DNA from 3 places in the Bradyrhizobium sp. UFLA05-109 genome. Region 2 is predicted to be linked to each of the others. Evidence: predicted binding sites of a transcription regulator. Region 2 holds the regulator's gene; each other region holds the start of a gene.

Region 1 (7,623 bases), on a different contig from region 2:
CCGCCGGACCGGAGCATCTTCATTTCCCAGAGGCCGGCCTTGCGCACCGGCAGATCCACCGCATGCGCAACCGTCGTCGCCGACACCGCGAGCGCGAAGAGGCTAACGCAGAAAACAACAGGCCCTCGCGTCATGCGCCAAACTCCCGGTCGCCGCTTGCGGTCTTAAAGGATCAGTAAAGCGTGCGCAGCGGCTGCTCGGTCGCGCCATACGGCACCCAGCGGCAGGAGAAGGAGATGTAGCCGCCATCATAGGGCTGCACGGCGAGGAATTTCACCACCTTGCCGTAACGCGCGCAGTGGTCGACCGCGACTTGCCGCGCATCGACCTGAGTCGCCATCGAATAGGCGATGATGCCGCCGGTGTCGTTGCCCTTGAAGGGGGGCAGCGGGAGGATGTCGGCGCGCGCCGGCGCACTCGCCAGCAGTCCCGAGACAACCAGGCTGGCAACAAGGCTCGCGGCCGCAATGATTCGCATTCCCGTCACTCCATTTGGCTGGCGCCAGTCTACGGCGCCGCGAGCGCGCTGAAAAGAACGGAAGGCCTGCGGAACGCGGTCTTACGTGTAACTCGTCGGCGAGTGTTGCCGTGCTGCACTTGACCTCTCCTCCCCTTCACGGCACGGTCGGGTGCCTGTAGCCATGCCTCCTGGATTGCCCATGCGCGACCTCGCCACCTCCCTGAAATCGCTCCGCTTTGCCGCGGTCTTCGGCCTCGTTCTGGGGGCGCTGTCGCTCAGCGAGGCCAAGGCAGCCAATCCGCTGGAGCTGAACTTCTGGCTGGATGGGCCGCGCTATGACGGCCGCGTCGCCGACTGCGACAAGGCGCTGCCCACGATTGCCACCCAGTTCTGGGAGAAGGAAAGCTCCTTCTGGAATTCTTCGTTGAAGATCACGGGCTTCGCCGGCATCCACGAGACCGCCTTCCGGCCCTGGCAGTCCGACAACATTCCGCGCCGCTATTGCACGGGCGAGGCCATGCTCAGCGACGGCAAGGTGCGCAAGGTGCATTTCTCGATCATCGAGGACGGTGGCTTTGCCGGGTTCGGCCAGGGCGTCGAATGGTGCGTGGTCGGTCTCGACCGCAACTGGGCATACAATCCCGTCTGCCGGTCGGCAAAACCCTGATTCGGGCGAATCGTACGCGCCAAAGCGGCGGCGTCAATTTTGTTCTTGAAATGTTCTTGCCGCCTGCTAGGCTCTCTTGCACAGTCTAGTTGAAAGGCGTCGCCATGTTTTATTCCAGATTGCATTCCCTGTCCCGTTTCCTGATCTCCCTCCTGCTCACCGCAGGCCTCGTTGCGCTGGCGGGCAACGCAATGGCGCAGGACAAGCGGCAGAATGCGCCCGGCGAGTTTGATTTCTACGTGTTGTCGCTGTCCTGGTCGCCGTCGTTCTGCGAGGAGGCAGCCGAGCGCGGCGGCCGCTCCCAGATCCAGTGCGGAGGACGGCCCTACGCCTTCGTGGTGCACGGCCTGTGGCCGCAATATGAGAACGGCTTTCCGGAATTCTGCCAACGGCCGGCGCCGCGGCTGAACCGCAACATCGTCTCTTCCATGCTCGATCTGATGCCGGCGCCGGGGCTGATCTTCAACGAATGGGACAAGCACGGCACCTGCTCGGGCCTGACGGACCGCAATTACTTCGAGACCATCCGGAAAGCGCGCGCGGTCATCAAGATTCCTGCCGAATACCTCGATCTGTCGCAGCCCAAGACCGTATCGCCCGCCGATGTCGAGGAGGCCTTCATCAAGGCCAATCCGGGTCTGAGCAGCTCCGGCGTTTCGGTGACGTGCAACCGGACACGGCTGTCGGAGGTGCGCATCTGCCTGAACAAGGACCTGCAATTCCGTTCCTGCGAGGAGCTCGACCGCCGCGCCTGCCGCCGCGATCAGGTGACGATGCCGCCGATCCGCGGCGGTTGAAATCGCAGGTCTGCATCCTCGTGATTGCGGAACGACGCGAGGCGCCTTGTGCGCAACGACAGCAGTTACTTTCATCGCCCGATGTCGTAACTGTCCGAGATGAACTACCGCCACGCCTTTCACGCCGGCAGCTTCGCCGATGTCATCAAGCACATCGTGCTGGCGCGTATCCTGATCTACCTCCAGGACAAGCCGGCCGCATTCCGCGTCATCGACACGCATGCTGGCGCCGGCCTCTACGATCTCGAAGGCGAGGAGGCGCGCCGCAGCGGCGAGTGGCTGACCGGCATCGCGCGCGTCATGCAGGCACGCCTGACCAACGAGGTCGCCGCACTCACAAAGCCGTATCTCGACATCGTCCGCGCCTTCAATCCACGCGGCGAATTGAAGACCTATCCCGGATCGCCGCTGATCGCGCGTGGCCTGTTGCGGCCGCAGGACCGCCTCGTCGCCTGCGAGCTCGAGCCGAAGGCGCGCAAGGCGCTGATCGATGTGCTGCGCCGCGACACGCAGGCGCGCGTGGTCGATCTCGACGGCTGGGTTGCGCTGCCGGCCTTCGTGCCGCCGAAGGAGCGGCGCGGTCTGGTGCTGATCGACCCACCCTTCGAGGCCAAGGACGAGTTCGAGCGGCTCGGAGAGACATTCTCGGAAGCGTTCGCAAAGTGGCCGACCGGCATCTATGTGATCTGGTATCCCGCCAAATCCAGGCGCGCGACCGACGCGCTCGCGCAACAGGTGGCGCGGGCCGCAGCCGCAGCCAAACCTCAGGGCAAATGCCTGCGGCTCGAATTCAGCGTCGCACCGCAAAGTACCGACGCGCCACTCGTCACGACAGGGCTGTTGATCGTCAACCCACCCTTTACGCTGCAGAGCGAGCTCAAGACCATCCTGCCGGAGCTCGAAAAGCCGCTGGGCCAGGGCGGCGCGGCCCGTTTCCGCCTGGAGGTACCAAAGCCCTAAAGTAGTACACCTATTGGGAAAACTATGCATGAACGGTAGTCAATCCGCAAAGAACCGTATTATGCTGTGCCCCGTGACTGGCTTTACGTTCCGCTTCCGCGAATGGTTGCGGCGGAGTGAAGGCCTAACAAGGATCCAGGCGGACTGACGCGTCCGCCCAAGGGTGGCCAGCTCCCCGGGCTCGTATGTCCGGTCATGCCGAGGTGCGGGACTGCATCACGGCGGAGGAGCAATGCGGGGGAGGAGTCCCGATGGCCATGACGGGCACGGTTAAGTTTTTCAACGGCGAGCGCGGTTACGGCTTCATCAAGCCGGACGACGGCGGTCGCGACGTCTTCGTTCACATCACGGCGGTGGAGCGGGCGGGACTGAAGGACCTCACCGAAGGACAGCGTATCACTTTCGAAGTCGAGCCGGACAAGAAGGGCAAGGGACCCAAGGCGGTCAACCTGGTGATCCTTTCTTAGGCGAAGCCTGACGCAAAAAAGTCCCGGCGCGAGGCCGGGAGATTTAGGTCCGGTATTTTCTTCTTAGCTATCAGAAGTGATAGTTCACGCCTGCGCGCACCACGCTGGCGCTATAACCGTTCGACACGCCAGTGATCGCGAACTGGCTCGAGGACAGATCGAGGAAGAGATATTCGATCTTGGCGCTCCAGTTCTGCGCGATGCCGAACTCGGCGCCGACACCTGCAGTCCAGCCCGCCGTGGTGTGCGATTCCGTCCAGCCGAAAGTCTCCGCACGCAACTCGCCGAAGGCAAGACCGGCAGTGCCATAGAACAGGATGTTGTTGAAGGCGTAGCCGGCGCGACCGCGCAACGTTCCGAACCAGGGATTGGAGAACTTCCACGGCGCGAACGTATCGTCGGCGCCGGCCGCCTGGATATCGCCTTCCAGGCCGAACACCCACGGGCCGTTCTGGAAATTGTAGCCGGCCTGGATGCCGCCGACGAAGCCGGCCGGCTTGGCGGGATTATTGCCGACCGAACCCCATTCATAGCCGAGATTGGCGCCGAGATAGGGACCGGCCCAGCTATAGGCATTGAGCGGCTGGTTGACGGTATAGGGTGCACGCTGCCCGTAATTGAGATCGGCGGCCTCTGCCGAAGCGCTCCAGCCCGCTGCAACCAGAGCCACAGCGCCCATAACGAGCCTCTTCATCACACACTCCAACGCAACCGCCGCAAGGCCATCGCGGTCTGCATGCACCGGCGCGCAAGGCAAAACCGCATGGTTACGGAACCAAGAACTTTTCGCGTAGGATTTATCGAGAGTTTTAAGTTAAAGGGTTGTTAAGCGCGGTTACCGCCCGCTTAACAGTCTTAAGGAAGCGTTACCGGGAACACCGCGCGCGGTCCACTTGGCCAGCCCCGGTGAAACTTCAAATCGGCACTCCCAGCGCCTAAATTCGCAATATGGATCACGATTCCTCCGACACCCCGGACACTGCGCGCGCGCGGAAGGTGCGGCGCGGCCCAGCGCCGGACGTCTCGCCGCAGGCGCTGACGCCGCCCGACGTCGATCCCGCGACGAATGGCGGCGACGACGAGGACGAGGCGCGGCTGCCGGACATCCTGGAAGAGACCGGCGCAGTCGGCGAAGGCCCGCTGGCGACCGGACATGACGCGATCGAGCGCGCGGTGCGGTTAGCCCCCACCTCGGCGGGCGTCTATCGCATGCTCAATGCGAACAACGACGTGCTCTATGTCGGCAAGGCCAAGAACGTCAAAAAACGCCTCTCCAACTACGCGCGCCTTAGCGCGCCGCAGCCGGCGCGCATCTTGCGCATGATCGCGGCGACGGTCTCGGTCGAAATCGTCTCGACCACGACCGAGACCGAGGCGCTGCTGCTCGAGGCCAACCTCATCAAGCAGCTCCGGCCGCGCTTCAACGTGCAGCTCCGCGACGACAAGTCGTTTCCCTATATCCTGATCACCGGCGACCATTGGGCGCCGCAGATCCTCAAGCACCGCGGCGCGCAGACCCGGCCCGGGCGCTATTTCGGCCCGTTCGCTTCCGCGGGCGCCGTCAACCGCACCATCACCGCACTGCAACGCGCGTTCCTGATCCGCTCCTGCACCGATTCGTTTTTCGAAAGCCGCAGCCGGCCCTGCCTGTTGCACCAGATCCGCCGCTGCGCCGGCCCCTGCACCCGCGAGATCGACTTCACGGGCTATGCGACGCTGGTGCGCGAAGCGACCGACTTCCTCTCCGGCAAGAGCCACGCCGTGAAGCAGGAGCTTGCCGGCGAGATGGAGAAGGCCTCCGGCGAGCTCGAATTCGAGCGCGCCGCGCTCTATCGCGACCGTCTCGCCGCGCTGTCGGCGATCCAGTCGCAGCAGGGCATCAATCCGCGCACCGTGGAAGAAGCCGACGTGTTCGCGATCCACCAGGAGGGCGGTTTCTCCTGCGTCGAGGTGTTCTTCTTCCGCACCGGGCAGAACTGGGGCAACCGCGCCTATTTCCCGCGCGCGGAGAAGACGTTCACACCGGAGGAGGTGCTCGGCTCGTTCCTCGCGCAGTTCTACGACGACAAGCCACCGCCAAAGCTCATCCTGCTCTCGCACGAGATCGAGGAAAGCGAGCTGCTTGCCAACGCTCTGTCGATCAAGGCCGGCCACAAGGTCGAAGTCTCGACGCCGAAACGCGGCGAGAAGAAGGAGCTCGTCACCCACGCTCTGACCAATGCGCGCGAAGCGCTGGGGCGGAAGCTCGCTGACACGGCGACACAGAGCCGGCTGCTCGAAGCGATGGCCGCCACCCTTACCCTGCCCCATCCGCCGAAACGCATCGAGGTCTACGACAACAGTCATCTCCAGGGCACCAATGCGGTCGGGGCCATGATCGTCGCAGGGCCCGACGGCTTCGTGAAGAACCAGTACCGCAAGTTCAATATCAAGTCGGAAGGGCTCACGCCCGGCGACGACTATGCGATGATGCGGGAAGTCCTGCAGCGCCGCTTCAAGCGGCTGCTCAGTCCGCCCGAAGAAACTACGAAGGCCAAGGACGACGACTTCCCGCAATGGCCCGATCTCGTGATCATCGATGGCGGCCGCGGCCAGCTCAACGCCGTCCGGGAGATTTTCGAGACCCTCGGGCTCACCCAGGTATCACTGATGTCGGTCGCCAAGGGGCCGGAACGCGACGCCGGGCGCGAGACGCTGTTCATGCCGGAACGCGAGGCGATCAAGCTCGAACCGCGCGATCCCGTACTCTATTTCATTCAGAGGTTGCGGGACGAGGCCCACCGCTTCGTCATCGGCTCGCACCGCAAGCTGCGCAAAAAGGACATCCGCGAGGCCGGTTTGCAGGAGATCCCGGGCATCGGCCCGTCACGCAAACGTGCCTTGCTGCATCATTTCGGAACCCTGAAGGAGATCGAGCGGGCGTCGATCGCCGATCTCGGCAAGGTTCCGGGAGTGAGCGCGGAAAGCGCCCGCAAGATTTTCGAGTATTTCCATCCCCAGCCGGGGTGAACTAAAGGGGACAGCAGTCATATGGTCGTCGTCTCCGCACCTCATTGAGGCCGGGACGGTTGACCTGGATGCGGCAGCGGTATTGGTAGAACGAATGAACATCGCCACGACACGGGGGGCCACCAAGAGCTCGATGTCCCTTCCGAACATCCTGACCTACGCCCGGATCGCTGCGATCCCGGTGGTGGTGGGCTGCATCTACGCCCAGTCGATCATGGACGGGCCGCTGTGGCTGCGCTGGGTGGCGGTTGCCATCTTCATCGCGGCAGGGGTGACGGATTACCTCGACGGCTATTACGCCCGGATCTGGAACCAGCAGTCAGCCTTCGGTCGGATGCTCGACCCGATCGCCGACAAACTCCTGGTCGCCTCGTGCCTTCTGATGCTGGCGGCCGACGGCATCATCCACGGCTGGTCGCTGTGGGCCGCCATCGTGATCCTGTGCCGCGAGATCCTGGTGTCGGGCCTGCGCGAATATCTGGCGGCGCTGCGCGTCAGCGTGCCCGTGACCAAGCTCGCCAAATGGAAGACGACGGTCCAGCTCGTTGCGATCGGCTTCCTGCTCGCGGGCGAGGCCGGCGACCAGGTGGTGCCGGTGGTGACCCAGATCGGCCTGCTCCTGCTGTGGGCGTCGGCGCTGCTCACCATGTACACCGGCTATGATTATTTCCGCGCCGGCATCCATCACCTCATCAAGGAGGATGAGGGATGAAGGTGAAGTATTTCGCCTGGGTGCGCGAGCGCATCGGCAAGGCGGAGGAGACGATCGAGCCGCCAGCCAGCGTGCGCACGATCGAGGAACTGATCGCATGGCTCTCCGGCCGGAGCGAAGCCTATGCCTATGCGTTCGAGAAGCCCAAGGTGATCCGCGCCGCGATCGATCACACCCACGTCAAGCCGAATGCGGCGATCGCCGGCGCCCGCGAGATCGCGTTTTTTCCGCCGATGACCGGCGGCTAGCGTCGCGCGCATGTCCGGCCCCGTCACCATCCGCATCCAGCAAGACGATTTCGACGTCGCAAGCGAGATCGCTGCGCTGACGAACGGTCGCACCGATATCGGCGCGGTCGTAAGCTTCTCCGGCATCTGTCGCGGCGACGAGGACAGGGCGAAGATTTCGGCGCTGACGTTGGAACATTATCCGGGCATGGCCGAGGAAGAGATCAAGCGCCACGTCGACGAGGCCACCTCGCGCTGGCCGCTCGACGGCGTCACCGTGATCCATCGCGTCGGCCGGATCACGCCCGGCGAGAACATCGTGCT
Region 2 (7,623 bases):
GGTGTTGCCGATTATTTCAACGGCTTGCCGCGCTGGCATTCGCCAAATGCGACCTTTTCCGAAGTGCGGGCGGCGCAGGTCGGGCCGGACCTGATCAACATGGCCGCGATTGTCTCCTTTGACCTTGCCGGGGAACGCCCGGAGCTTTCGGTCAAGATGAGCTGGGTCATCATTCGTGAGGACGGTGACTGGAAAATCGTCAATCACCACGCCTCGTCGCGCGCGCCGCTGATCTGACAAGCGTGCCGTGCACGGCATCGTCATTTCGACGAGAGAAACGAACCTGCCTCTTCCGGCGTTGTGTGGGTCCAACGAGGATCCCACCATGCAAGAGATCGCAGAGCACATGGAAGTGATCGGCGCCGACGGCGTTCATATCGGTACCGTCGACCGCGTCGAGGGCAACCGCATCAAGCTGACCAGGAAGGACAGCGGAGAGGGCAGCCACAAGGGCCATCATCATTTCATCGACAAGGGCCTCGTTGCCGATATCGAGGGCAACAAGGTCCGGCTCTCGGCCAAGGCGGCGGTGGCGGTGACGATGGAAGAGGAAAAGTAGCGGCCCCTCGGCCGGTTCCCTTTCTGTTCCGCTATTCGCATCCCCACACCTTCCGGTAGCCTCCGCACCCGTCGCGTATTGTAAGGTGCAGGAATGGCGGAGCCTCCCCGGCCACACCGCTCGCAAGGGATCGCCGGGACATGGCCAACGGGCCGTGCCTTTCCGGCCGGCGGACTTGTGCCAGCAGGCTTTGGCGCGTGGTCGTCACTGGCCGAGACGTTACGCGGATGGGCGAGCGCGGAAGCTGGCGCCGGTCGGCTGCTGCCGTGGGTGCCCGTGGCCTTCGGGAGCGGGATTGCACTCTATTTTGCTGCCGACCACGAACCTGTGCTCTTGGTCGCCGCGATCACGGCGCTGGTGCTCATGGCAGGTAGCCTGCTGTTGCGGCGGAGCCGGTTGTTCGCGCCCGCCATCATGATCGCCGCGATCGCCGCAGGCTTTGCGACGGCGACCTGGAAGACGGCGCGCATCGCGCACACAGTGCTGGCCAAGCCGCTCTATTCGGTGGCGCTGTCCGGCTTCGTCGAGACGCGCGATATTCGCGAGCGGACCGACCGCTTCGTGCTGCGGGTGACTACGATGGAGGCGCCGCGCGGCGACATCCAGCTCGAGCGCGTGCGGCTGTCTGTGCGCAAGGGCACAGCGCCGGAGGTCGGCAGCTTCGTGCAACTCAAGGCGCGGCTGATGCCGCCGCTCGCGCCGCTGCGTCCCGGCAGCTATGATTTCGCTCGCGACATGTTTTTTCAGGGCATCGGCGCGTCCGGCTTTGCGATGGGGGCGATCACGGTTGCCGCGGCACCGGAGACCGGAGGCTTGCGACTGCGCTATGCCGCGATCATGCAGGGCCTGCGCGATGCAATCGACGCGCGTATCCGCGCCACGCTCGACGGCGACAATCGTGCGATCGCCACCGCGCTCCTTACCGGGCGGCGCGATGCGATCACCGAGCCCGTCAACGACGCGATGTTCATCTCCGGCCTCGGGCACGTGCTGTCGATCTCCGGCTACCACATGGCGGTCGTCGCCGGCGTGGTGTTTTTTGCGGTACGCGCGCTGCTGGCGTTGATCCCGGGATTTGCGGCGGGCCATCCGATCAAGAAATGGTCCGCGGCGGCAGCACTTGTGGCCGCTGCGTTTTACCTGCTGCTGTCCGGCGCCGAGGTCGCAACACAGCGCTCTTTCTTCATGACAGCGGTAGTGCTGATCGCGGTGATGGTCGATCGCCGCGCCATCACCTTCCGCACGCTGGCGGTTGCCGCGATGATCGTGCTCGCTGTTGCGCCGGAGGCCCTGGTGCACCCGAGCTTCCAGATGTCGTTCGCGGCAACGCTTGGTCTTGTCGCGCTGGTGCAGATCGGCATGCCGAAGCTGTTGGCCTCGCCCGACGACTCCGCCACCGCGCGCATCGCGCTCTGGGGGGGCCGCGAACTCGTCATGCTGCTGATGGCCTCGCTGATCGCGGGGCTCGCAACGACGCCCTATGCCGCCTTCCATTTCCACCGCGTCACGCCCTACGGCGTGCTCGCCAATCTCGCGGCGATGCCGGTGGTCTCGGCGCTGGTGATGCCCGCCGGACTTTTGGGGCTGATCGCAGCGCCGTTCGGGCTCGACGGCGTGTTCTGGTGGTTGATGGGGATCGGCATCGACTGGATGGTCGTCGTGACGCGCTGGGTCGCGGCGTTGCCGGGCGCGGTCGGACGCATCACCGCCTTCGGCGCCGGTCCGCTGATTGCCGCCAGCATCGGCCTCGTCGTGATGGGCCTGTTGCGGACGCCGCTGCGCTGGACGGGTGTCGTCGTGTTGGCGCTCGCGATCGGCTGGGCGCTGCATATGCGCCAGCCCGACATCCTGATCGCAGGCGACGGCCACAGCGTCGCGGTGCGCGGCAGGGACGGCCAACTGCACCTGATCCGAACCGGCAAGGACAATTTTCTCCTCAAGGAGTGGCTTGCGGCCGATGCCGATCCGCGCAGTGCGACGGATGCGTCGCTCGCCGACGGAGTCTCATGCGACGAGGCCGGCTGCGTGACACCGCTCGCCGATGGTCGCCTGGTCGCGCTCTCGCTGCGTGTCGATGCGCTGGCGGATGATTGCAGCCGCGCCGCGCTGGTGGTGACGGCGAAGCCGGCAGCAACCGATTGCACGGCGATGGTCGTGGATCGCGAGCGTCTGAAGACGCAAGGAGCGCTCGCGCTATCGCGCGAGGGCGACGGTTTCACGCTGCGAACGGTAAAAATAAGGGGCGCAAACCGCCCCTGGTCGCCGGCCGGGGCCGGCGATAGTGATTTCGAGCTCAGCCTCGCACCGCGGCCGGCTACTCCACGCAGCAAGGATGCTACGCCGTCGGAGGCCGACCTGCAGGCCGAGGATTGAAAGACGCGTCAGCCGATCGGCAGGCGTGTCGTAGGCGTCGTGGTGGTGTGCTGCTCGACGGCGGGCTGCTCAGTCTTCTCGCCGAGCGGCTGCGTTACCGGCAATTGCAGAACCGTGGCACGCTGTCCCTCGACGAGTTGCGTCACCAGTACGTAGTTGCCGTCGGGGAATTCGATCGCATCATGATGACGATCGGGAATGTGCGGATCGACCTTACCGAACTTGCCGACGCGGGAATTGACGGTGCGCGTCCAGATCCAGCGATTGTCGTAGCGGACGTTGTCGGCGAAGGCGAGCTCGGTGCCGGGCAGGAGGCAGACGGCAACCGAGAGATCACGCTCCGACGCAAATCCACGCGTCGAGGTGCCGCGGAAGGTTGTCGTGACGATCGTCTCGCCGACTTGAGCGGGGCGGGTCGCAACGGCATGTAGGCTGTAGTCACACATCGGAGTGCTCCTCATGCGAGATAGCAGGTCCGCGCCCCCCCGGAGGCGCAGGCCTCTATCAGAGTTGGAAGCCTTGGAGTGTATCGCTTTTGTGGGCAAATCTGCGGCCCGTCTGCGCGTCGCCCGATCACATTATCTTTCCCGGCACACCAGGAACAAAGCCTCGCGCCGCCAGTCTATCTTGGTTCACGCCATTCACTTACGCGAGCTTCCATCAGCGGCCGGCAGGAGCGGAGTACCCCGAATAGGGCCATCTCACCTGCGCCGCAGGTGCGATCGCATTGTTGGACTTGCGGAATGGCGCGCTGGTTGCCGCGTGCTCTGCCTTGCGGGCGCCATGCTGGTGTTGCGCTGCATCGCTCGCGGATGCCGATTCCGCGATCAAGGCTGCCGAGATCGCGCTCAAAATCATCTGCCGCATGGGTTTTGTCCTCTGCATCGTGCACAGCGCATTCGCGCCTGCCATGCTCGAGGATTAGCTTCGCGCAGGTGTGGGGATAATCACAATGGAAGCGAAAACACCATTTTGCCGGAGCGGACAATCCGTCCGCCCGCATCGTTGCGCAATAACCGGCAATCTGGCGGGCAATCAGTACTTCCGGTACAGCCCGATCAGCTTGCCCTGAATCTTCACCCGGTTCGGCGGCAGGATGCGCACCTCATAGGCGGTGTTGGCGGGCTCCAACGCGATTGACGCGCCGCGACGGCGGAAGCGCTTGAGCGTCGCTTCCTCATCGTCGATCAGCGCCACCACGATGTCGCCGGTGTCGGCGGTCTCGTTGCGCTGGATCAGCGCCATGTCGCCATCCAGGATGCCGGCGTCGACCATCGAATCGCCGCGCACTTCGAGCGCGTAGTGCTCGCCCGAGCCGAGCATGTCCGGAGGCACGCTGATGGTGTGGCTGCGGGTCTGCAATGCCTCGATCGGCGTGCCGGCTGCGATCCGTCCCATCACGGGCACGGCGACGGGGCGATCGCCGTCGTCGACGGGAGCGCTTACGCCCCGCACCTTGCCGAGATTGCCTTCGATGACGCTCGGCGTGAAGCCGCGGCGGCCGGCGCCCGCGGCCTGAAGCTCGGGCAGCTTGATGACCTCAATGGCGCGCGCGCGGTTGGGCAGGCGACGGATGAAGCCGCGCTCTTCCAGCGCAGTGATCAGCCGGTGGATGCCCGACTTCGAGCGAAGATCGAGCGCGTCCTTCATCTCATCGAAGGAGGGCGGCACGCCGCTTTCCTTGAGGCGCTCACTGATGAACCGCAGAAGCTCGTATTGTTTGCGCGTTAACATCTCGACCAAATCCCCCGGTTGATGTCGTTCGATTCCGAGACGCCAGATTCAGCAGAAGCCGCTAGATGCTCGAAACAAATCATGAACGGACACTATATGTTCGATATGTGTTCCGCAACCACTTAATTTTGGGTGAACGCAGCGAAGTTCGCGCTACACGTGAATCAGATCGCCCTCACAAGGGCAGCCGCAACACCTCGCAAGGCGTGCCTGCTTCAGCCTTCGGTGCGAACGGCGCGCGCACGAGAAGTGCCTGTGCCATAGCGAGATTCGCAAGCAGTGAGGAGTCCTGGTGGTTGACGGGAACGGCCACGAGCGTGCCGTCCTCGCGCTCCTCGAGCCGGGCGCGCAGATAATCCTCACGGACGTCGTTGGGCCCGACGTCGCGCCCGAGCACGGCGCGCTCGCGGCGGTGATGAACGCGAGAGCGGCCAGCAAGCGCGCGAATCAACGGCACCATGAACAGGAAGCCGCAGACATAGGACGAGACCGGATTGCCGGGCAGGCCGATCACCCGCATCGCGCCGAGACGGCCGTGCATCATCGGCTTGCCCGGCCGCATCGCGATCTTCCAGAACGCCATCTCGAAACCTTCGGCCTGAAGCGCCGGCCTCACCAGGTCGTGGTCGCCGACCGAGGCCCCGCCGGTCGTGATCAGGATGTCGGCGCCGCTCTCGCGGGCGCGGCGGATGCCGGCGCTGGTCGCCGCAACGGTATCGGCGGCAATGCCGAGATCGACCGTTTCGGCGCCCTCGGCCCGCGCCAGCGCGTGCAGGGCATAGCCGTTGGAAAAGACGATCTGGCCCGCGCCCGGCGTTGAGCCCGGCATCACGAGTTCGTCGCCGGTCGCGAGAATCGCGATCCTGGGCCGGCGACGGACGGCTAGCTGCGGATGGTTCATGCCGGCGGCGAGTGATAGGTCGCGTTCGGTGAGCCTTGCTCCTTCTCGCAGGAGCACGTCGCCTTCGCGGAAATCGACGCCGGCGGGACGGATGTGCCTTCCAACGATCGCGGCCTCCTTGACCGTGACGCGCCTGCCGTCAGCGACTGTGTCCTCCTGGATTACCACCGCGTCCGCGCCATCGGGCACTACGCCGCCCGTGAAGATCCGTACTGCCTGACCCGCACCGACCGTTCCCGCAAACGGTCGTCCTGCTGCGACCTCGCCGATCACGGTGAGCTCTGTGCCCACCTCTGCCGCATCGGCAGCGCGCACCGCATAGCCATCCATCGCCGACATCGCCTGCGGCGGCTGCGTGCGCCGCGCCGCGACGTCGCGCGCCAGCACGCGATGGTAGGCCGCATCGAGCGCAACCATCTCGTCCGCGACAGGCTCGACGCCCGCGAGCACCGCATCGAGCGCGTCGGAAACCGGCATCAGGGCCACGGGCTGAACTCCTGCTGGGCAAATCGTAAGGACAGGTCGCGTTGCGTTCTAGCCGAGTGCGGGCGTCGAGGCAAAAGGCGCGAACGCGAAGGTGGAGATGAAATTGTCTTTCCAGCAGCAGGACGGCAGGATGCCCTTTGGGACAATATCGCCTCGTTCCGCTTCCGGCTCAGAATTGCTGCGCGCCCGCACGCAAGGCGCGTCGGGAGACGTCCGGGAGAACCCTGATGGCAGAGACTTCAAAGCTGTCGGTTGAGAAAGCGCTCGAGAAGCTGCGCGGCGATGAGCCGCCGAAGTCGCGGAGCGCAAAGCTCGATGAGGAGATCGAAGCGCTCAAGGAGAAGACCAGCCGCATGCGCGCGCAACGGCAGCGTCTCGATCGGCCCAAGTCCAAGCGCAGCTGAGTGCGCTTACCTTGGCCGCCGCGCGATCGTCTCAATGACGAGGAAGACCGGGATAATGGTGGCCAAACATACCACGGCGACGACCAGGCTCACGGCTAGCATCAGGTGGCTCCCGTTTCATTGTCCGGATCGACGTCGGGCGCCTTCAGGCTGTGATCCATTTCGGGCAGGGGGTCGCCCTGCGATTTCAGATCCGCCGCCTTGCTGACCAGCTTTGCGGACAGCTGCGAATTCGACGTTGATTTGGCGAACTTGAGAAGAATCGAGGCTTGCTTGTTGAAATATGCCTTGCCCAACACGATCACGCGTCCGTTGTAGAAAATCCCAACGGGCATATGACTCCCGACGCGGTGATCCGTTCCGGGAACTCTGTGCAAAAATACACAGAATAAGTTGGTTCCACATTTTGCCAAAAAAGTTCCCGGAAGAAGCTGGAACCAAAGACTGAGCTACCGCAACAATGCGGCCGCGCTCTCAGATACCGAGGGCCTTCAGCGTCTCGCCGACATCGCGAGGCGACGTCACGTGAACCGCCGTCAGACCGCGTGCCCGCGCGCCTTCGACGTTTTCCGCGAGATCGTCGAAGAACACGATTCGCTGCGCCGGCACGCCGATCGCGGCGACGACATGGTCGAAGGCTTCCGCATCGGGTTTGCGCAGGCCGATGCTGGAGGACAGGTACATCTCGCGGAAATGGCCGAGCACGTCAGCATACTCCTTCGAGAAATATTCCACATGCGGCCGGTTGGTGTTGGAGAAGGCGTAGAGCGGCACGTGCTGTGCGGCGCGCGGCAACAGGTTTGAGATGTCGGGCATCTCGCCCGCGAAGATCGCATTCCACCCCTCCAGGAACTGCGCGTCGGAAATCTCGATCCCGAGCGAGCGCCGCAGCGAGTCGAAATAGACCTCGTCGCTGATCTTGCCCATCTCGTGCAGCCGATAGGATTCGCTGTCCCGCACATAGCGCGCGACGATGGCTTGTGGCTCGCAGCCGGCATGTCCCGCCCAGCAGGCGATCGCCTTGGAGAAATCGATGTCGAGCACGACGCGACCGAGATCGAACAGAAGCGCATCAGCGCTGCCGGGACAGAGGAGGGAGGTCATTGCATCCTTTCAGTAACGATAAGGCTCGATATCCAGAAGCGGAAACGCGCTGAACACGCTTG
Region 3 (7,623 bases), on a different contig from region 2:
GCTTCAATGGTCTCAAGCTGTGGGAAAAGCGCAATTGTTATAGCGTATAACCGTGCGGCGGCGCCGGACGCAACGATTTGCCGGCGCGTTGGTGCTACGGTGTCGCAGAATGGTAAACCGTGCAGCCCTCCGCAGCCAAGCATGTCGCGCCAAGGCCGTAGTCTTGCGGCATCTTTCGGCGTCCCCGCGCTCCGCATGCGTGCGGCCGTTTTCATCGCGAAGCTTGTCCATGCGCGGCAAATCACATTCTTGCAAATTTCGGCCGCCATTGTAGTGCCCGGCGCTTTGCCGCAAGGGGTGAGCAATCATGCGAAAAGGTGATCTCATCGGTGCGAAATGCGGCGCCGGATTGCATCGGACCACGCTATCATCGCGAAGATGTGAGCGCGGCGAATATGCTGCATTATCTGCGATCGCGATCTTGAGCTCTTCGTTGGCTCCAGCACAGTCGCCTACCGCCTCACCGTAACGCCAAGCAGGATACCAAGCAGGATATTCGTGTGAATGCCGATCAACTGACTGTTGGCGTAACTGCAGCACCGTCCAGGGCGGACGCGGCACCTGGTTTGCGGATCCGTGCCGTGATGCTGGGCGACCGCATCAATGCGGCGGGCCTGGAGATCGGAACGCTGGTGTCGTCGACGCCGGTTGCGTTCCGCGTCCACGCCGGACTCGCCGTGATCTTTCGCTACGGCGTCGTGGTGCTGATCGGCCTCTTGCCCTCCGAAGAGAAGGTCCTGATCGACACATTGAAGCCGCGCGTGATTGGTGAGTTCAGCCCCTACGAGGAGGAGACCGCGCACGCGCAGCTCTGCAACGACGAGAACGCCGAAGTGATCCAGCCGGGCGGACCGATCTGCATCAGCAAATTCTCCGACGACCGGCTGCTTCTCATCGCTGATGCGCTCGCCAAGAGCACGGCGCTCGCCCGCGACGAGCGCCGCGTCGCCGCCGTCTTCGACGTCATCGAGCCGTTTGCGCGCGAGCTTGCTCAGCGCGGCCGCACGCCGCGCCGACGCAAGGGAATCCTGCAACTGATCGGCAACGCGCTGCTGGTGCAGCAGCGCGTCGCTGGCCGTGTCGCCGTCGCGGAGAAGCCCGACGTGCTCTGGGAGAAACCCGGGCTCGACCGCCTCTATTCGCGGCTCGAGGACGAGTATGAATTGAAGGAGCGCCTCGACACGCTCGAGCGCAAGCTTGCCGCGATTTCCGGGACCGCGAACGCGCTGACCGATATCATCGACACGCAGCGTTCACTGCGCCTCGAAGTGGCTGTGGTGGTGCTGATCGTGATCGAGGTCGTGATCGGCTGTATCCAGATCCTCGCCGGAACTCATTAGAACAAGGGACGTACTGTGTTGTTCCGACAGCGACGACTTTTGTGCAGGCGCAGCAAAGGACGCGATGGTCATGAACGCCACTAACCGCTGTCGCGCCGGTCGATGCCTAGTGCATTCGGCGGTCAGTAAGATACCATATGGTCGATGACTGAGGACAAGGTGAAACGGCGGCTGACGACTGTCCTGTGCGCGGATGTGCACGGCTATTCTCGCCTGATGGGAGCGGACGAAGCGGGAACGCTGGAGATGCTGCGCCGCTGCCGCACTGCCATTGCAGGATTGGTGGAGCGCCACGACGGGCGGATTGTGAATACATGGGGCGACGCCGTGATCGCCGAGTTCGCCAGCGTGGTCGAGGCCGTGCAATGCGCGGTCGAGATTCAGCAGGAAGTTTCCAGTCAGAATTCGGCCCCACCACCTCACGCGCCCCAGATGCGGTTTCGCATCGGCGTCAATCTGGGTGATGTGATGGTGGATGGTTCCGACATTTTTGGCGACGGGGTCAACATCGCGGCGCGGCTGCAAGAACTCGCCGAGCCCGGTGGCGTCGTGATCTCCGCTTCCGTCTACGATCAGGTGCACAACAAATTATCTCTTGGCTTTGACTGTCTCGGCCAGCAACAGATGAAGAACGTGGCCCCCGTAACCACCTATCGGGTGACCCTGGGCGGCGGAGCCGTTGGGCGAGGTGGCGCAAGCCCTGCTCCTCAGGTTGGAGCGGCTGCAGGCTCGGAAGCTGGTGCTCAAACGATTCGCGGCCGATACGAGCCGTCCAACTGGATGAGCTTCATCTCGGATCGTTGGGCGATCCTGCCTCGCCCCGTTGCAACAATTCTCACAGTTTCGGCCTTTCTGATTCTGATCAATGTTTTCACGGGTCTGCACAGAATCTGGTTTCATTGGCCAGTCGCAGCGCTGCTCTTCATTGCCGTCCTGCGGACGCTCCGGCACGGACCTGCGTCGGACAGAAATGAGAGGCGCCGAAGGACTCGGGACTGAGCGGCTCGGCCCGCTGGGGAGAGGTGTCCCCAAGATGGCTAATCGTCTTGATCTCATCGCGTTTTAAGCCCGCGTCGTCCCGCCCGCACCGCTCGGCCACACCCAGTCGCGGATCTCCGGCATGTCCTCGCCGTGCTCGCGCACGTGGCGCGAATGTTTGAGCAGGGCATCGCGGAACTGCTGCTTGATCTGCGCGGCTTTCGTCGCGAGATCAGGTACGCGCTCGATCGCCTCGATTGCCAGATGATAGCGATCGAGCTCGTTGAGCACGACCATGTCGAACGGTGTCGTCGTGGTGCCTTCCTCGGCAAAGCCGCGCACATGCATGCCGGCATGGTTGGCGCGGCTGTAGGTCAGGCGATGGATGAGATATGGATAGCCGTGATAGGCGAAGATCACCGGCTTGTCGTGCGTGAACAGCGAGTCGAAATCGCGATCGGAAAGGCCGTGCGGATGCTGCTCCTTCGGTTGCAGCGTCATGAGATCGACGACGTTGACGACGCGGATCTTCAGATCGGGCAGCGCCTTCCGCAACAGATCGACCGCTGCGAGCGTTTCCACCGTCGGCACGTCGCCGGCGCAGGCCATCACGACGTCAGGCTCGCCATCGGCATCTTCCGTGCCGGCCCAGGTCCAGATGCCGATACCGGCATCGCAATGCGTCGCCGCATCTTGCATGGTGAGCCATTGCGGCGCGGGCTGCTTGCCGGCAACGATCACGTTGATGCGGTCATAGGTGCGCAGGCAGTGATCGGCGACCCACAGCAGCGTGTTGGCGTCCGGCGGGAAATAGACGCGGACGATGTCCGCTTTCTTGTTGGTGACGAGATCGACGAAGCCGGGATCCTGATGGCTGAAGCCATTATGGTCCTGGCGCCAGACATGCGAGGTCAAGAGATAGTTGAGCGAGGCGATCGGCCGCCGCCAGGTCAGCTCGCGCGATACCTTCAGCCATTTGGCGTGCTGGTTGAACATCGAATCGACGATGTGGATGAAGGCTTCATAGCAGGAGAAGAAGCCGTGGCGTCCGGTGAGCAGATAGCCTTCGAGCCAGCCCTGGCAGAGATGCTCGCTCAAGACCTCCATGACACGCCCATCCTGGGCGAGGTGGACGTCATAAGGCTCGGTCGGCTCCATCCAGACCCGTTCGGTCGCCTCGAATACGGCGTCAAGCCGGTTTGACGCGGTCTCGTCCGGGCCCATGATGCGGAAGTTGCGGGCATCCGCATTCAGCCTGACGACGTCGCGCAGGAATTTGCCAAGCTCGCGCGTCGCCTCGGCGACCGTCTTGCCCGGCTGCTTCACCTCGACGGCAAAGTTGCGGAAATCGGGCAGCTTCAGCTCGCGCTTCAGCAGCCCGCCATTACCGTGCGGATTTGCGCCCATGCGGCGGTCGCCGGTGGGGGCGAGGGCCTGCAATTCGGGAACAAGCGTGCCGTGGGGGTCGAACAGCTCCTCCGGCGCGTAGCTCTTCATCCAGGCTTCGAGCACTTTCAGATGCGCCGGATTTTCGCGGCAATTGGCAACCGGCACCTGGTGGGCACGCCAAAAGCCCTCGACCTTCAGCCCGTCGACCTCCTTTGGTCCGGTCCAGCCCTTCGGTGAGCGCAGCACGATCATCGGCCAGCGCGGCCGCTCGATCGTGGTCTTTGTTTCGCGCACATGCTGCTGAATCGAGCGGATGCTCGCCAGCGCCACGTCGAGCGCGTCCGCCATGATCCTGTGCATCGTTTTGGGATCATCACCCTCGACGAACAGCGGCTCGTGGCCTAGCCCACGGAACAGATCGCGGATCTCCCCGTGGCGCATCCGTCCGAGCACGGTGGGGTTGGCGATCTTGTAGCCGTTGAGATGCAGGATCGGCAGCACCGCGCCGTCATGCGCAGGATTCAAAAACTTGTTCGAATGCCAGGACGCGGCAAGCGGCCCTGTCTCAGCCTCGCCGTCACCGACGACGCAGGCGACGATCAGCTCGGGATTGTCGAGCGCGGCGCCATAGGCGTGCACCAGCGCGTAGCCGAGCTCGCCGCCTTCATGGATCGAGCCCGGCGTCTCCGGCGCCGCGTGACTCGGAATGCCACCGGGGAAGGAGAACTGCCTGAACAGCTTGCGCAATCCGTCCGCATCGCGCCCGATGTCTGGATAGATTTCGCTATAGCTGCCTTCGAGATAGGTATTGGCGACCATGCCCGGGCCGCCATGGCCGGGGCCGCAGATATAGAGGACGCTGAGATCGAGCGTGCGGATCGCGCGGTTCAGATGGGCATAGATGAAGTTCAGCCCCGGCGTCGTCCCCCAATGGCCGAGCAGGCGCGGCTTGATGTGCTCGGGGCGGAGCGGCTCGCGCAGCAGCGGATTGTCCAAAAGGTAGATTTGTCCGACGGATAAGTAGTTGGCGGCGCGCCAGTAGCGATCGAGCAGGTCGAGGTCGCCTCCGCTGGCGCGCGCTTGTTGTTGGCTTGTCATGATGGGCTGCCCTTGTTGCGACGACCGTCACCAACCCGGTTCCCGGGCGATCGATCCCGTTTCTACCGGCGGCATCAAACGGCAACGCGGCCGGCAACCCTTGAGCGAGGTCAAAATTCGGTGCGCTAAGTTTGGGCGGCTACTTTGCATGGGGTTGTTTTGCGGCTTTTACGTTCTTGTTCTTGATTTGTTCCGATCGCGTGCTATCTTGGTTTCATGAGTCGAGCATCCTCTCATGCCCTCAAGCACCCGCCGGTCACGGCGCCCTCCGAGCCGGCGGGTGCGCCTTCCGCGTTTCCTGAGCTTGCCGTCGCGATCGACCGCGAGCGCAGGCGCGGGCGGGGCGCCCAATCCAACGCCAGCGGCCGTTATGAGGCCGAGGCGCGCGTCGCCTTCGATGACGGCTGGCAGAGCCTCGAGGAACTGCCGCCGTTCAAGACCACCGTGGCCGTCGACAACTCGCGCAAGGTAATCACCCGGAACGACTCCCCCGACATCGGCTTTGACCGTTCCATCAATCCCTACCGCGGCTGCGAGCACGGTTGCGTCTATTGCTTCGCGCGGCCGACCCACGCCTATCTCGGGCTCTCGCCTGGGCTCGACTTCGAGTCGAAACTGTTCGCCAAGCCCGAGGCGCCGGCGCTGCTCGAGAAGGAACTTGCCGCGACCGGCTATGAGCCGCGGATGATCGCTATCGGCACCAACACTGATCCCTATCAGCCGATCGAGCGTGAGCGCAAAATCATGCGCGGCATCCTGGAGGTGCTGGAGAGCGCCGGCCATCCCGTCGGCATCGTCACCAAATCGGCTCTGGTGACGCGCGACATCGATATCCTCTCGCGCATGGCCAAGCGCAACCTCGCCAAGGTCGCGATCTCGGTGACGACGCTCGATCCGAAGCTGGCGCGCACCATGGAGCCGCGCGCCTCCACGCCGCCCAAGCGTCTGGAGGTGCTGAAGCAGCTTACGGAGGCCGGTATCCCGACGACCGTGATGGTCGCTCCCGTGATCCCTGCGCTGAACGATTCCGAGATCGAACGCATCTTGGATGCGGCCGCGCATGCCGGCGTCAAGGAAGCCTCCTATGTGCTGCTGCGGCTGCCGCTCGAGGTCCGCGACCTCTTCCGTGAATGGCTGATGGCGAACTACCCGGATCGCTACCGCCACGTCTTCACCCTGATCCGCGACATGCGCGGCGGTCGCGACTACGACTCGAAATGGGGCGAGCGGATGAAGGGCACCGGTCCAATGGCCTGGACCATCGGTCGCCGCTTCGAGATAGCCTGCGAGCGGCTAGGTCTGAACAAGCGCAGGTCGAAGCTGACCACCGATCACTTCGCCAAGCCGAAGCGCGGCGGCGAGCAGCTCAGCCTGTTCTGACTCAGGCGGGTCTGAATAACGGGAATATCCGAGGTTCCCGGTTGCGCAGGCCGGACCTGCGTGCGCACGATCGCGGCCATGATTCGGGACAAGTCCGCCAGCAAGCCGGCCAGGAAAGCCGCGAAGAAAGAGCCCAAAGCGGCCGCGAAGGAACCTAAGGGCGCCGAAAAGGCCGCCAAGGGTATCATCACCATCGCGCCGCCGAGCTTTCGCCGCGAGCGCGCGTTGATCAAGCGCGGCGTCTGGCCGGTTGCCGGTTGCGACGAGGCGGGACGGGGGCCGCTGGCCGGGCCTGTGGTGGCGGCCGCCGTGATCCTCGACCCAAACCGGATCCCGCGAGGCATTGACGATTCCAAGCGCCTGACGGCCGAGGAGCGCGAAAAGCTGTTCGACAAGATCTGCGCAACCGCGCAGGTCTCGGTCGCCGTCGCCTCGCCGGCGCGTATCGACCGCGACAATATATTGCGCGCCTCGCTCTGGGCGCTGAAGCGCGCGGTGGTGGCGCTGCCAGAGTCGCCCCGCCACGTCTTCGTCGACGGTCGCGACAGGCTCGATACGGCCTGCGACTGCGAGGCCGTGATCGGCGGGGATGGCCTGGTGCTCTCGATCGCGGCCGCCTCGATCATTGCCAAGGTGACGCGCGACCGGCTGATGTGCGCACTGGCAGCCGATTGTCCGGGCTACGGTTTCGAGCAGCACAAGGGCTACGCCGTACCGGAGCACCTGAACGCGCTCGACCGCCTCGGTCCCTCGATCCACCACCGCAGCTTCTTCGCCCCCGTCGTCGCGGCGCGCGAGAAGCACATGCCCTGGACGGTCGAACCCGGGCGCGACCTGTTCACGGCCGTGGATGAGGCGGTTGTGCAGGTTGAGGCAGAGGTACCGGTCGACGTTTCGGCCAATCTCTAGCGGCGGGTTTCACCTCTATCCGTAAGAACGGGGAGAGGGAGACGAGTTGGTTGCCACGGCGCGCAGCGCGCTTTATCAGACATGGACGCGCCGGCTTGGACGGGTTGGCTGCATCATTTCGGACCTTGCATGCGGTTTACCTCCCTGGTCATCGAGCTGATCCGCGCCCGGCCGCGGCTGGTGGTGTGGATCGTGGTGCTGCTCCAGGCCGCGATGTGGCTGTTCGTGGCGCTGATCTTCTATCGCAGCCCACCCGGCAATCTCGCCACGCTGCTTGCCTTTGGCCGCGAATATCAGGTCGGCACCGGGCTCGGGCCGCCGCTGGCCTTCTGGCTCGCCGACATCGCCTATCGCGCCGCCGGCAACCACATGATCGGCGTCTATGTGCTGGCCGAGCTCTGCGAGATCGCGACCTTCATCGCGCTTTATCATCTGGCGCGCGCGGTGGTCGGCACGCAGCAGGCGGTGCTCGCCGTGCTTTTGACCATGACGGTGCTGGCGTTCTCCTCGCCCGCGCTCGACTTCGGTC

What was found. Region 2 encodes LexA, which represses DNA repair genes until DNA is damaged. Its sites were predicted from a motif close to TGTTCNNNNTGTGTTCNG; they were not measured.
Region 1: the regulator LexA is predicted to act here: its motif matches at 1,168-1,185, upstream of Q3C01_RS29240 (ribonuclease T2 family protein).
Region 3: the regulator LexA is predicted to act here: its motif matches at 4,983-5,000, upstream of Q3C01_RS24460 (PA0069 family radical SAM protein).

What each region holds. Positions count from the first base shown of each region.
Region 1 covers NZ_JBBIAR010000046.1:41,858-49,480, forward strand. The annotation lists gene Q3C01_RS29225 (DUF3617 domain-containing protein) at 1-134, opposite strand, end outside; gene Q3C01_RS29230 (hypothetical protein) at 173-478, opposite strand; gene Q3C01_RS29235 (hypothetical protein) at 660-1,127, shown strand; gene Q3C01_RS29240 (ribonuclease T2 family protein) at 1,232-1,924, shown strand; gene Q3C01_RS29245 (23S rRNA (adenine(2030)-N(6))-methyltransferase RlmJ) at 2,024-2,884, shown strand; gene Q3C01_RS29250 (cold-shock protein) at 3,136-3,351, shown strand; gene Q3C01_RS29255 (outer membrane protein) at 3,422-4,045, opposite strand; gene uvrC (excinuclease ABC subunit UvrC) at 4,300-6,360, shown strand; gene pgsA (CDP-diacylglycerol--glycerol-3-phosphate 3-phosphatidyltransferase) at 6,455-7,072, shown strand; gene moaD (molybdopterin converting factor subunit 1) at 7,069-7,320, shown strand; gene Q3C01_RS29275 (molybdenum cofactor biosynthesis protein MoaE) at 7,331-7,623, shown strand, end outside.
Region 2 covers NZ_JBBIAR010000028.1:2,897-10,519, reverse strand. The annotation lists gene Q3C01_RS21175 (YybH family protein) at 1-237, shown strand, start outside; gene Q3C01_RS21170 (DUF2171 domain-containing protein) at 326-559, shown strand; gene Q3C01_RS21165 (ComEC/Rec2 family competence protein) at 653-2,932, shown strand; gene Q3C01_RS21160 (hypothetical protein) at 2,941-3,378, opposite strand; gene Q3C01_RS21155 (hypothetical protein) at 3,593-3,799, opposite strand; gene lexA (transcriptional repressor LexA) at 3,968-4,666, opposite strand; gene Q3C01_RS21145 (molybdopterin molybdotransferase MoeA) at 4,842-6,053, opposite strand; gene Q3C01_RS21140 (hypothetical protein) at 6,281-6,457, shown strand; gene Q3C01_RS21135 (hypothetical protein) at 6,559-6,762, opposite strand; gene Q3C01_RS21130 (HAD-IA family hydrolase) at 6,932-7,561, opposite strand; gene Q3C01_RS21125 (alpha-hydroxy acid oxidase) at 7,571-7,623, opposite strand, start outside.
Region 3 covers NZ_JBBIAR010000034.1:76,980-84,602, reverse strand. The annotation lists gene Q3C01_RS24475 (RMD1 family protein) at 501-1,340, shown strand; gene Q3C01_RS24470 (adenylate/guanylate cyclase domain-containing protein) at 1,485-2,339, shown strand; gene Q3C01_RS24465 (phosphoketolase family protein) at 2,403-4,805, opposite strand; gene Q3C01_RS24460 (PA0069 family radical SAM protein) at 5,022-6,185, shown strand; gene Q3C01_RS24455 (ribonuclease HII) at 6,264-7,094, shown strand; gene Q3C01_RS24450 (glycosyltransferase family 39 protein) at 7,224-7,623, shown strand, end outside.